4 regions of the Parabacteroides goldsteinii genome follow, and region 4 is predicted to be linked to each of the others. Evidence: riboswitches for the same ligand, from Rfam matches in the RefSeq annotation. Region 4 holds a riboswitch; each other region holds the start of a gene.
What was found. A riboswitch is a leader RNA that binds a small molecule or an ion and turns the genes downstream of it on or off. The one in region 4 is predicted to bind cobalamin.

Region 1 (3,164 bases), 2.2 Mb from region 4:
CGGGCAAAGAATCCGGTGAAAATAGTCACTATCGGAGGTGGAGGGGTTGCGGTTTCCGTAAATAATCAGATGAGTTATCAGCAAATGGTCGATCAGATGATCGATTACTGGCAAAGGCAGTTGTCAAAAGTGTTATTACATAAGCCGGATCTGATATTATTAACGGAAGCATGCGATCGTCCTTCCGGATTAACTACGGCAGAGCAGTTTGAATATTATAAAGTAAGGAAAGATCAGGTAAAGGATTACCTGGCTTCGGTAGCAAAAGATAATCACTGTTATATTGCTTTTGGAACCAAAAGGGAAGAAAACGGAAGCTGGTGGAATTCATGTATACTGCTTGACCGACGTGGAAAAGTAGCCGGTATATATAATAAGAATTTTCCTACTATCCAGGAAATGAATGAGATCATGCCTTCTGATGAAGCAGAACTCCTGCTATGTGATTTCGGGACTGTTGCTTGTGCTGTTTGTTTCGATCTTAATTTTGATGAGTTGAGGGAACGGTATGCTCAGCAAAAACCGGACATAATTTTGTTTCCATCAATGTATCACGGAGGTTTGGAACAAAGCAAATGGGCTTATTCCTGTCAGGCTTATTTTGTTTGTGCCTATGGTTTTCTGAATGCTCCGTCGGAGATACGTAACCCATTGGGAGAGATGGTCGCCTCAAGTACGAACTATTATAATTATGCTGTGGCTACAGTCAACCTTGACCGTAAATTGGTACATCTCGATAATAACTGGGAGAAATTGACCGCTTTGAAAAGAAAGTACGGTGATCTTGTTTCTATCTCTGATCCCGGACGTATAGGGGCAGTGATGATCACCAGTGAACATGATTCGATTTCAGCAGACCGGATGATAGATGAATTTGATATTCAGTTATTGGACGATTATTTCAATCAATCCCGTGCTGTTCGTGAACAAAAATTGATTAAAGCTCCGGCGAAAGACGCAATAGATGAATATCGTAAACATAATAAATAAAATTTATAGGATCTGCTACCATAAGATGTAAAAATATCTCTATATTTGCGCTATGCATTGTTCCGAGCCTGTATCCGCGGGTAAGGATTAAAAGGGAACCGGGTGTGAATCCCGGACAGTCCCGCTGCTGTGAGCTTCATAACGTATCAGGCATACTTTTGCCACTGTTCTGTAAGGGGAATGGGAAGGCGCTTGATCCGGAAGTAAGTCAGAAGACCTGCAAGGCATATTATTTCGACGGCTTCGAGGAAAGGCCGGATGAGAAAAACAAGACATCTGATGTCTTTCTATTCTTGTTCCATTCCCAGTTTGCTGTCCTTTTAGGATCTGTTTTTAATTATTTTGCCATAATAATTAGGAAAAGAAGCATGGTTCGGTTGACGGGATGAGCTCCGTCGGTGGTCCATGCTTTTCTTTTTCAAAGACTGAACAGTTAAGACGGAATACTTGTTTATTATTGGAAAAGTATGTTTATTTGCAGATAGTATTTATAAAAAACAGGCAATATGAAAAAGGTTACAGGTTTAGTTTTGATTATTTTGATGGCATTTATTGCTGTTCCCGCTAAATCCCAATTGAAGTTTGGGGTAAAAGGCGGTTTGAATATATCGTCCGTTCATTTGAATTCAGATATTCTGAAAGCGGATAATGTGACTGGTTTCCAGATCGGTCCGATGATCGAGACAACGATTCCTCTGATTGGAGTAGGGTTGGATGCGGCTATCCTCTATTCACAGAAAGGGATGGATGTGAAATCGGAGACAGGAACTTCCACGAATGTGAAAACAGATTATATCGATGTCCCGGTGAATTTGAAATGGAAATTCGGATTGCCTATCATTAAAGGATATCTGGCTGCCGGTCCGTATATCGGTTTCCGTGTAGGTGGCGATAAATTCTGGGAGATTCCCGGAAGTGTAGTAGGACAGGTGAAAGCGAAAAACTTTAGTGCCGGTCTTAATTTTGGTGCAGGTGTGGAACTGATCAGCCATTTGCAGGTCGGTATAAACTATGGCCTGGGACTGACTGATAATTACAGTGCGGAAAAATATGATCTGAATGCCAAGAACCGCGGATGGTCGGTGACAGCCGCTATCTTGTTCTGATAACAGACAGAAGATATGAGGGGCCGGGCTTTAACAGTCCGGCCTTTTTTGTTACTTTTGGCCTCGGAAATGAAATATGCAGATGTCATACTACCCCTGCCGTTGGAGAATAGCTATACATATAGTATTCCGACGGATCTGGAGGCAGCCGTAACTCCCGGTTGCCGAGTCATTGTTCATTTCGGCAAGAAACGTTACTACACTGCCATTGTGATGGAAGTACATGAACGCAAGCCGAATACGGACTTTGAGACAAAAGAGATTTACGCCCTGCTGGATGCCAGCCCTGTGTTGCGGAGGCCGCAACTTCGTTTTTGGAAATGGATCGCCTCTTATTATATGTGTAAACTGGGAGATGTCTATAAAGCGGCTTTACCTTCCGGGCTGAAACTGGAAAGCGAGACGGCTGTCACCTATAATGCCGATTTTGAGGCGGACGGTCCTTTGCGTCCTAATGAGCAGGCTGTGCTGGATGCTTTTAAAGGAGTGCTCAAGTTAACAGTTTCGGAGTTGGAAAAGAAAACAGGCCTGCGCAATGTCGTTCCCGTAGTTGCTTCCCTGATGGCCCGTGGGGCAGTGGAGGTCAGCGAAGAGATGAAACGCGGGTTTGTTCCGAAGATGCAGACATTTATCCGTCTGTCTCAGGAATATGCAACCGAAGAACGTTTGCAGGAAGCCTTTGCTGATTTTAAGCGGGCCAAGAAGCAGGAACTTTTGCTGGTTTGCTTCCTTGATCTGAGCCACGCATTAAATCCGGCATTAACCGTGGAAGTATCCAAAAAAGAATTACTGGAACGCAGTGGTTGTTCATCAACGATATTGGACGGGTTGCTGAAACGGGGAGTCCTTGAAAGCTATGAAAAAGAAGTGGGGCGTTTGCAGGTTCCGGTATGCCGTTTGCAACCTCTCAGTTCGCTTAGTCCGGCACAGGAGAAAGCGTATAGCGAGATACATGATACCTTTACTTCTAAAGATGTTTGCCTGCTTCACGGAGTTACTTCCAGCGGTAAGACGGAAATTTATGTACGGCTGATAGACGAGGTTCTGAAGCTGGGACGCCAGGTTCTA
Region 2 (3,164 bases), 670 kb from region 4:
ACCGAACAAGGCGAGATTGACATTGTTACTCTTCTCCGGCTCTAACGCCACATTGGCATAGACGGTCGTTCCGTTGCCTAACAGTTCCCGGGCAATAGGCAAACGTACACTATGCTCGTATGAAATCTTTACAGCCAACGGGTTGAAGAACGTATAACGCAGTCCGGCTCCGTATCCTAAATAGTTTTTCGTAGTCGAACCTTGTACTTTGTCCGAGCCGGTTACGGTGGATTGATCGGTTTGCCGGATATTAGGATGGTTCACGTAGTCTTTGGCAAAGAATACGTTCTGCATCTTGCCGTCGAAAAGCGATTGGCTGTAAGTCAGTCCGACGATATGTTTGGTTACCGCATCGTTAGACGGCTCGAAACTCTGGTCTAAATCGTCATAGCGGTCGTTGCCTGTCCGGCTCAGATTATAGTTCAGGTTAAAGCCGTGATGCTCATTCAGCTGATAATCCAAATTGGCACGCACGATAGTCAACGGACGCTTATAGTGGCGCATGGTAGGTTCGCCGCCCCTGATTTCGTTACGTTGGCTCACGATATAGCCACCGTCCCAATAATATTTACGGTAGGCGGTATCAACGGTGATGGAATGATCCCATGTGTGTGATAAGGTCGCCTTCAATGTCATATTTTCTGTGAGAAAGTTGCGTTTATTGTACCGCGCCGACACATTCCACGCATCTGAATTACGCTCCGCCATGCCATACACTTTGGTCTGTACGGAGCCTGTCTGCAATTCCTTGTCTGTTTTGGAGTAGGAAGCCGACACAAATAATTCGTCCACCCAAAATTTACCTACTATTCCTGCTTCTATCTGTGCTAAAAGCGAGAAATAACCGTCATGGAAACGTTTGGGATTGCCATTGATAAACCGATCGCCTGTCTCGTTACGCATCTGCACATCTTTCATCCGGTAATCGTTTTTCGAATAGTTGATGCCAACGGTAGGACGCACAATCAAACCTGTGCGCTGTTCCACAAACTGCGCATTCAGGTCGGCGCTGTGTGTATGAAAGGAACCAATACTGTAAGATGCATCCAGGAAGTTCTCCTTCTCCGCCTTGGTTATAATGTTGACAGCACCGCCCAATGCATCCGTTCCCAACAAGGCAGGCACCACCCCTTTATAAATCTCCACCCGGTCGATCAGGTTGACAGGTAGATTGGCAAGCGTCACATTGCTACCTTTACTGTCTAATGGCACACCATCAATGAAATAACGGACAGAATTACCCGATAACCCGTTGATGGAAAGATCAAAATCAGAACCGACTCCTCCTTCTTCCCGGACCTTTATTCCGGTCGTCCGGTTCACTATATCAGTAAGATTCTTCAACGAGTTGATCTGCGATTTTACATCAAGGGCATTTACCGAGAAAGCACCTTCCTTGATCTTCTGTGTTTTCGATTTACCGTACACTTCTACAGAATTCAGGGTTACGGAATTTTCTTCCATAACGAAATCAAGCGTTTTGTTCCTGCGGATATCGAGAGTTGTTTTTATTGTATTATAACCCAACAAGGTAATTATAAGAGTATGCTTTCCGGGTTTCAGACTTAGTGAATAGCGTCCCCGGTCGTCGGTGTATGTCCCTGCCGTCGTATTTTCGATGGCAACAGTAACCATAGGAAGCGGAGCACCATCTTCTCCCCTCACCTCTCCCGACAACGTGACCCTGTCTTGCGCCGCCAGCCTTACAGGAAACAAACAAATAAACAACAAAAATACATGTATGAAACCTCTCATCCCATCAAAAACATTATATATTAACGACAGGCTTTCGATAAAACAGAATGGACCACATGAACAGCCGGAACTCCCTACCAAATACAGTCAAGTCCTTACTTACATGTTTTTCAGCCTTATTCCTCGAAAGCTTAAAACTACTGATTCTGGCAGGTCTTCTGACTTACTCCGTCATTGAACGTCCTTCCCATTCATTGCGAACAGTGGATTGAGTTGTGTTCAACGACTTTGGCGGAGCTTACAGCAGCGGGTCTGTTCAGGATTTTCACCTGATTCCCTTTTCATCACTTTTCCGTAGAACTGGATTTGTGACACCAAAACCGGAGGCAAAGGTAAAGATTATTTTTAAACAGTACCCTATTTTTTATAAATGATCATAGATTTGTATTAATGGAACGAACTATTCTTTACTTTTGTCAGCAGAATATAATTACATAGCAAACATTTAATAATATGAGCAATTCATTCAAGCCGGCAACTTTGTGTGTGCAGGGTGGCTGGCAGCCTAAAAAAGGAGAACCGCGCGTTCTGCCTATCTATCAGAGTACTACCTTCAAGTATGAGACCAGCGAACAGATGGCGAAACTGTTCGATCTGGAAGAGAGTGGTTATTTCTATACCCGTCTGCAAAACCCGACCAACGATGCCGTAGCATCCAAGATCGCCGCTTTGGAAGGTGGTGTGGCAGCAATGCTGACTTCATCGGGACAGGCAGCCAACTTCTTTGCCTGTTTCAATATTTGCGAAGCCGGCGACCATATCGTAAGCGCAACCGGTATTTATGGCGGAACATACAATCTGCTGTCTGTTACCCTGAAAAAGCTGGGCATCGAATGTACATTCATCGACCAGGATGCCAGCGAAGAGGAAATCAGCAAGGCATTCCGCCCGAATACGAAGTTATTGTTCGGTGAAACGATCTCCAACCCGGGAGTGATGGTACTGGATATTGAAAAGTTTGCCCGTATCGCTCACAAACATGGCGTACCGTTGATCGTTGACAACACATTTGCCACACCGATCAACTGCCGCCCGTTCGAATGGGGTGCCGATATCGTTACGCATTCTACGACCAAATATATGGACGGACATGCGACTGCCGTAGGAGGTTGTATCGTCGACAGCGGTAACTTCGATTGGGAAGCGCATGCAGACAAATACCCGGGCCTCTGCCAGCCGGATGACTCCTATCATGGCCTGACTTACACAAAGACATTCGGGAAACTGGCATATATCACCAAGGCTACCAGCCAGTTGATGCGTGACCTGGGTTCTATCCAGTCTCCGCAAAATGCTTTCCTGCTGAACCTCGGACTGGAAACATTGCATCTGCGTATGCCGCAGCATTGTAAAAATGCACTGGCCGTAGCTAAATGGCTTCAGAATTGCGACAAGGTAGCCTGGGTAAA
Region 3 (3,164 bases), 3.2 Mb from region 4:
CTTCGGAGAGTATGAATAATGTCGGTTGGGATACCACCAAGCAGAAGGAAATCCAGGATCTTCATCATTATGCCATCAGCAACTTGATCCCCAGGGCCGGAGTCTATCAGATGAAGTTACTTGAATCGTTGGCACAATCTGCTTCTATCTATTCACCGGAAGAGACTGAAACTCTTTATAATGAAACGAATAAAAAGATTGAAGAGATCAGCAGTCACATTTCAGGAGTATTAGTGAGTGCACGTGAGTTGTGCAAGTCGGGGCATCAGAACTGGGAATCTGTCCAGTCGCTCCGCTACCATATGAACCGTCTGAACGGTATCATAGAATCCGTATAGTTTTTGCGATACAATAATTGGGATAGTAATTTTTTTTATTGTATGATCATCAGTGAGAAATAGGGGAAAGATTTCTCTGCGATGATTTGCCGGTCGGAGGTGTAGTATTCTTTATCCGTCCCTACATTTTCAAAATAATGGAATTGTGTCTGCGGATGCTTGCGAATACATGCATGTACGGCTTCCACACATTGCGACAGTTTCATAATGACGATCACGTATCCGACATTTATCTTTTCTGACAATTCTTCTGCGGAAGGAGTGCCGGGGATAACAATGATCTGTTCTTCCTGTTTGACAATGTGCAAGCCGGCCAATGCTCCGGCAGCGATGAAGGCGGGGATTCCGGCAATACGCTGAACGTCGATTCCCGTCTCTATAAACTTGTCATATATATACTGGATGGAAGAATAGAAGCCGGCATCGCCTTCGGCTACGATAACGATCTGTCTGCCTTCCGCATAGTTTGCGGCGGCTTCGTTGTAGAGGGCGTCGTAGGCTTTCCAGGCTTCCGTGCGGTCTTTGCTCATGGGAAGCATAAAGCAGCGGATGGCAGTTTCGTTTATTTCCAGTGCACGTACGATATCGGCGGCACGTGAGAGGATTTCACCTTGCCTGTTACGGGTGGCGGGACAGTAGATAATATCTGCTTTCTGAAGTTGTCGGAGACCTTTCACTGTGATAAGTTCCGGTTCGCCGGGACCTAATGATACGAAACTGATCGGGTAAGTCATTTTATTCTTGTTTTTATTTGGGGTGCAAATGTGCTGAAAATAGTGCAAAGTTGCAAACTTCTTATTACTTTTGCGATCGAAATCGGTTCTGTAAAACTCCTGTTCATGGAGACAGATTAAAAGGGAACCGGGTGGAAATCCCGGACAGTCCACGCTGCTGTAAAACTTCAGTAACATCCCGATAACACCTTTTGCCACTGGCGGAGAGACAGCCTCGCCGGGAAGGCTTTCGGGATGGAAGTAAGTCAGAAGACCTGCCATTTTTCACATAGCGATTGTCCTCGTGGGTTCGGACGGTTTGTGTCGGATAAAAAGAATATGAATATGAACAAGTATTTAGCAGGTTGTTGCCTGGTTGCACTATTGGCTACGTCGTGTGCATCGAAAGGAAATCAACAGGAGAAAAAGAATGTTTCTTCACAACAAACGACTATGACGGATAGCCGGGTTCAGGTGACACCAAAGCATGCCGAAGGTTTTCAACTGACCTATAAAGATGATTATACGCTGGTGGATATACATGATCCGCAGAATGAAGAAAGTACGCATTTCCTGTATGCTTTGGTTCCCCGGGGGACGAAGCCGGAAGGGATTCATGCGGATTATACGGTTATCGAAACACCTGTACGTAGTGCTATCTGTATGACTTCCCTGCAATTATCCAATTTCATTAAGTTGGGAGCGGAGGATAAGGTTGTCGGCATTACGAGTACGCGCCATCTGTTTAATAAAACTATCAATAATCAGCTGAAGGAAGGAAAGACGGCAAAGATCGGGATCGAAGGCAACTTCGATAATGAGGTGATCATGAGTATCAATCCCGACCTGATCCTGATCTCACCTTTTAAGCGTGGTGGCTATGAAACAATGAAAGATATCGGTATCCCTCTGATTCCTCATCTGGGATATAAAGAAATGACACCGCTGGGGCAGGCTGAATGGATCAAGTTCGTCGGTTTGTTACTCGGGATAGAGCAGGAAGCCAATGAAAAATTCTTGGCTATAGAGAACCGCTACAACGAGCTGAAAGAGCTGACAGCCGAAGGTAAAGTGCAGAAACGTCCTGTCGTGTTCAGTGGCGAAATACATGGTGGTAACTGGTATGCAGTAGGAGGAAAGAGCTTCCTTGCACAACTTTTCAAAGATGCCGGCGCTGATTACTTTTTGAAAGACGACGATCGCTCCGGCGGTGTGACGCTCGACTTCGAGACCGTCTATAACCAGGCCGACGAAGCCGACTACTGGCGTATCGTAAACAGCTATCCGGGAATATATACTTATAAATCACTGAAAGATCAGGATCCCCGTTATGCAGACTTCCGTGCCTTCAAGGAAAAAGGAGTGATCTATTGCAACATGAGGGAAAAACCTTTTTACGAAAGCATGCCGACCGAGCCGGAAGTGGTGCTGGGCGATTTATTGCATATCTTCCATCCGAATCTACTGCCGGATCATACGCCTGTCTATTATGATTTACTTAAATAAATGGGTACGATGAAGTATTCTAACACTTTCCTGATGTTTGTGATCTTTGTCTCGATCGTCGTGTTGTTGTTTCTGAATCTGGTGTTGGGCTCTGTTTCGATACCCTTCCATTCGGTTTGGAATATCATCTGCGGCAATGGCGACGAACCGGTCACCTGGCAGAATATTATCTGGAAATCACGCTTTCCGCAAGCCTTAACGGCATTAGTCGCCGGAGCCGGATTAGCGATCAGCGGGCTTCAGATGCAAACCGTATTCCGCAATCCGTTGGCCGGCCCCTCTGTATTGGGTATCAGTTCCGGTGCAAGTATGGGAGTTGCCTTCGTTGTTTTACTGAGCGGAAGTCTGGGAGGCGTGGCGTTGAGTAAGCTGGGCTTTATGGGGGAGATTGCCTTATCCATTGCGGCCATAGTCGGTTCCTTGTCTGTCATGGCACTGATCGTTTATGTTTCGCAGAAGGTAAAAGGGAATGTGACGCTATTGATTATCGGTGTGATGATCGGCTATGTGGCGAATGCGGTAATCGGAGTCCTGAAGTTTTTTAGTGTGGAAGAAGATATCCGTGCTTATGTGATCTGGGGGCTGGGAAGTTTCTCGCGTGTCTCCG
Region 4 (3,164 bases):
GTCAGTCCCCGTGCCATCGATATCAGCGGATAGATAAACGGCATGGCAAACAGGAAGTACGCCAACCAGTCATATTTGCGGGTACGTTCGAAAGTGGTGTATCCTGACAAGGCATCCCACCCCCATAGTATCGCCATGATCGCCCAGAATAAGGCCATCACTTCGTTGTAGCTGCGCTCGGCACAGTAGATGTAGTAATAGATGACCGATATCCACAGATAGACGGCAATCAGATAGATTTTCATTCCGTTCTTTACCCACGGCTGAGGGTTGCGGGTCAGCAGGACGGTCAATATTATCCCGATCAGGATAATTCCCAGTTGCCATTCCCAGGTTGCTGTATTGTAGAGTCCTATCGTTTTCCAGAAAATTTCCATAGAGTTATTCGTATGCTGATGATTTTATTTGCGTCGTGTTAATGAAAAAGCCTTACCCGGCAGGAGGAAGATCGGCAGTGTCGCACCGACCGTCAGCATGAAGATCGCGGTGAAGGTAACGAAACCGTTCGACATGAACATTTCAATATATTTCGCTTTCTGTACCGGTTCGTCCATCGTCTGGAGGAACATGATCAGCGAGAAAACCATGTTGTAGGCAAATTTGCCTGGGATCATCGGCAATAAAGCCGGGATATAAAGCACTGTCATCGGGCAGTAAATCCTGCCTCCCAGCCACAAACTACCGAATCCGATCACCAATGCCCCGAACAGGGAGGCGGTGGCGATATCCACACCAAAGAAAGTCATCAGGCAGAATCGGCAGGCATGGCCTACGGCAGCCAGCAAGGCAATGTAAGGAAACGCCCGCATAGGTGGGTCGGAAATCGCACCGAAACCAATACCTGCAATGGCTGCAAAAAGTCCGTCTAAAAGAATATCCAATACTATCATATCAAATTATTTTTTACCATCATTAATGTGAAAGAAAGCCCGATCGCGATACAGATAATCAGCATCAGTGCATTGACCAGCCGGGCAAAACCGGTCAGTATATACCCTTCGACAATATCGATGACCCCATTGATCAGCGGTACGCCCGGTATCAGGAACAGGACGCTCGTTGCCAGTGCAATGTCCGAGGTCGTGTCGAATATCAACGCTGTAGAGGCACAAAGCGATGCAATAAAGGCCGATACCACGAAGATTATGTAATGATTGAATTTCCGTATCTGCATCTGTTGTTTCAGGAAAAAACCGGTGATAGTCGCAGAAAAGACAATCCCCATCGAAGTAATATCTCCCCCGAACAGGCGGCAGAAAGAGGCATTGGCAAAACCTACCAGTATCAGAACGAAAAGCGGATCGATGTGCGGGCTGGCGATAATCTCCTCATATTTATCTTTTAATTCTTCCAGCGACAAATGTTTGTCATACGTTTCCCAACTCAGAGCGCTCAGTTTGGCGTTCTTCTCGAAACTTATCGGAAGGGCGGGGATATCGATCACCTCGCTGTATGTTTCTTTCGTATCATTGTCGGAGATCGTCAGAATAATATTTTTCTGAAAAATGCTGATTTTAACATCAGCGCCATATGCTTCTCCTATTCGTTTGGAACTCCGGACTACCCGGGATGTGTGTACCCCGCATCCCATCATATGGGCGGAGTACTCTGCGATGAATTTGGCTACGGGTAGCAAAGATTCATTTCTACTCATGTCGTACTTTTTATATATGAACCGGATTCTATTCCGGAATGTTTCTTTTTGCTGGCTGAAAAACGGGCGATAAACCTAAACCGGGGCGCAAAAGTATAAAAAACTTATTTTATATCATTGTTTTGTCTTTTATTTTTGTAGTTTTGCACCGAAATGGTTCTGTATTTTTGATTCTGGAAATACAGATTAAAAGGGAATCGGGTGTAAATCCCGGACAGTCCCGCTGCTGTGAAGCTCTAATAACATTCTGAAAACAACTTATGCCACTGACATGTGTCGGGAAGGCTTCAGGATGGGAGTCAGTCAGAAGACCTGCCGTTCGTTAAAGGCTCATATCCTCGTGGGTTAGGATACGGGTTCGAAATGATTGTTTATTCTAAATTTATCAGATTTATGGAGAAAGATTGTCCGCGTTGTGGGGACTCTTTTGTTTGTCGGGTAGATGATATATCCGCCTGTCATTGTGTGCCTGTGAAATTGGATGAACTCCAGCTTGCTTATGTGAAGGTCCATTATCCGGGATGTTTGTGCAACTCCTGTTTGAATGAGATCAAGAAATATTTCTATGCCTGTGAGGTGAATCCCCGTTATAAACATTTAAAGCATTGATATGATACGGAAGATATTAATTGCAAACCGTGGCGAGATCGCCGTACGTGTGATGCATTCCTGCCGGGAGATGGGAATACAGTCTGTGGCTGTTTTTTCGGAAGCCGACCGGGCAGCACGACATGTACTTTATGCTGATGAGGCCTGCCTGATAGGGCCTGCTGCATCAAAAGATAGTTATCTGGATATTGAAAAGATTATCCAAGCGGCAAAAATTCATAAAGCCGATGCCATTCATCCCGGTTATGGTTTCCTTTCGGAAAATGCAGCTTTTGCCCGCAGATGTAAAGAGGAAAATATTATTTTTATTGGCCCGGCTGCTGAGACGATGGAGGCGATGGGCGATAAGATATCAGCCCGTAAGCGGATGATCGAGGCTGGTGTGCCGGTTGTTCCGGGAACGCAACAACCGTTGCTGGATGCTGCCGAAGCCGTTCGGATATGTAAGGAAATCGGTTTCCCCGTTATGCTGAAAGCCTCTATGGGAGGCGGAGGAAAAGGGATGCGACTGATCTATAAAGAAGAAGATGTGGTGGAGGCTTATCATTCTGCCCGTTCGGAATCGTTATCGTCTTTTGGTGACGACACAGTTTATCTGGAGAAATTCGTAGAGGAACCTCATCATATCGAATTTCAGGTATTGGGTGACAATCACGGGAATGTAATCCATCTTTGCGAACGTGAATGTTCCGTTCAACGCCGTAATCAGAAAATCGTGGAGGAAAGTCCGTCTCCGTTCATCACTCCCGAGTTAAGAAAAAATATGGGTGAAAAGGCTGTTGCTGCGGCAAAAGCTGTCAACTATTCCGGTGCTGGTACCATTGAGTTTTTGGTGGACAAACATCGGAATTTTTATTTTCTGGAAATGAATACGCGTCTCCAGGTGGAGCATCCGATTACC

Region 1: it holds a riboswitch for cobalamin, as region 4 does, so the genes downstream of both, K6V26_RS28230 (porin family protein) here and K6V26_RS19915 (cysteine-rich CWC family protein) in region 4, are expected to answer to the same signal.
Region 2: it holds a riboswitch for cobalamin, as region 4 does, so the genes downstream of both, K6V26_RS17500 (TonB-dependent receptor) here and K6V26_RS19915 (cysteine-rich CWC family protein) in region 4, are expected to answer to the same signal.
Region 3: it holds a riboswitch for cobalamin, as region 4 does, so the genes downstream of both, K6V26_RS07075 (ABC transporter substrate-binding protein) here and K6V26_RS19915 (cysteine-rich CWC family protein) in region 4, are expected to answer to the same signal.

Annotation. Positions count from the first base shown of each region.
Region 1 is NZ_CP081906.1:6,856,897-6,860,060, forward strand. Features, by position in the region: gene K6V26_RS28225 (carbon-nitrogen hydrolase family protein) at 1-990, shown strand, start outside; cobalamin riboswitch at 1,031-1,229, shown strand; gene K6V26_RS28230 (porin family protein) at 1,497-2,096, shown strand; gene priA (replication restart helicase PriA) at 2,166-3,164, shown strand, end outside.
Region 2 is NZ_CP081906.1:4,028,671-4,031,834, forward strand. Features, by position in the region: gene K6V26_RS17500 (TonB-dependent receptor) at 1-1,755, opposite strand, end outside; cobalamin riboswitch at 1,887-2,089, opposite strand; gene K6V26_RS17505 (O-acetylhomoserine aminocarboxypropyltransferase/cysteine synthase family protein) at 2,209-3,164, shown strand, end outside.
Region 3 is NZ_CP081906.1:1,495,986-1,499,149, forward strand. Features, by position in the region: gene K6V26_RS07065 (hypothetical protein) at 1-338, shown strand, start outside; gene cobI (precorrin-2 C(20)-methyltransferase) at 374-1,072, opposite strand; cobalamin riboswitch at 1,139-1,348, shown strand; gene K6V26_RS07075 (ABC transporter substrate-binding protein) at 1,397-2,557, shown strand; gene K6V26_RS07080 (iron ABC transporter permease) at 2,567-3,164, shown strand, end outside.
Region 4 is NZ_CP081906.1:4,698,432-4,701,595, reverse strand. Features, by position in the region: gene K6V26_RS19930 (DUF6064 family protein) at 1-377, opposite strand, end outside; gene K6V26_RS19925 (threonine/serine exporter family protein) at 402-890, opposite strand; gene K6V26_RS19920 (threonine/serine exporter family protein) at 887-1,654, opposite strand; cobalamin riboswitch at 1,791-1,988, shown strand; gene K6V26_RS19915 (cysteine-rich CWC family protein) at 2,048-2,263, shown strand; gene accC (acetyl-CoA carboxylase biotin carboxylase subunit) at 2,265-3,164, shown strand, end outside.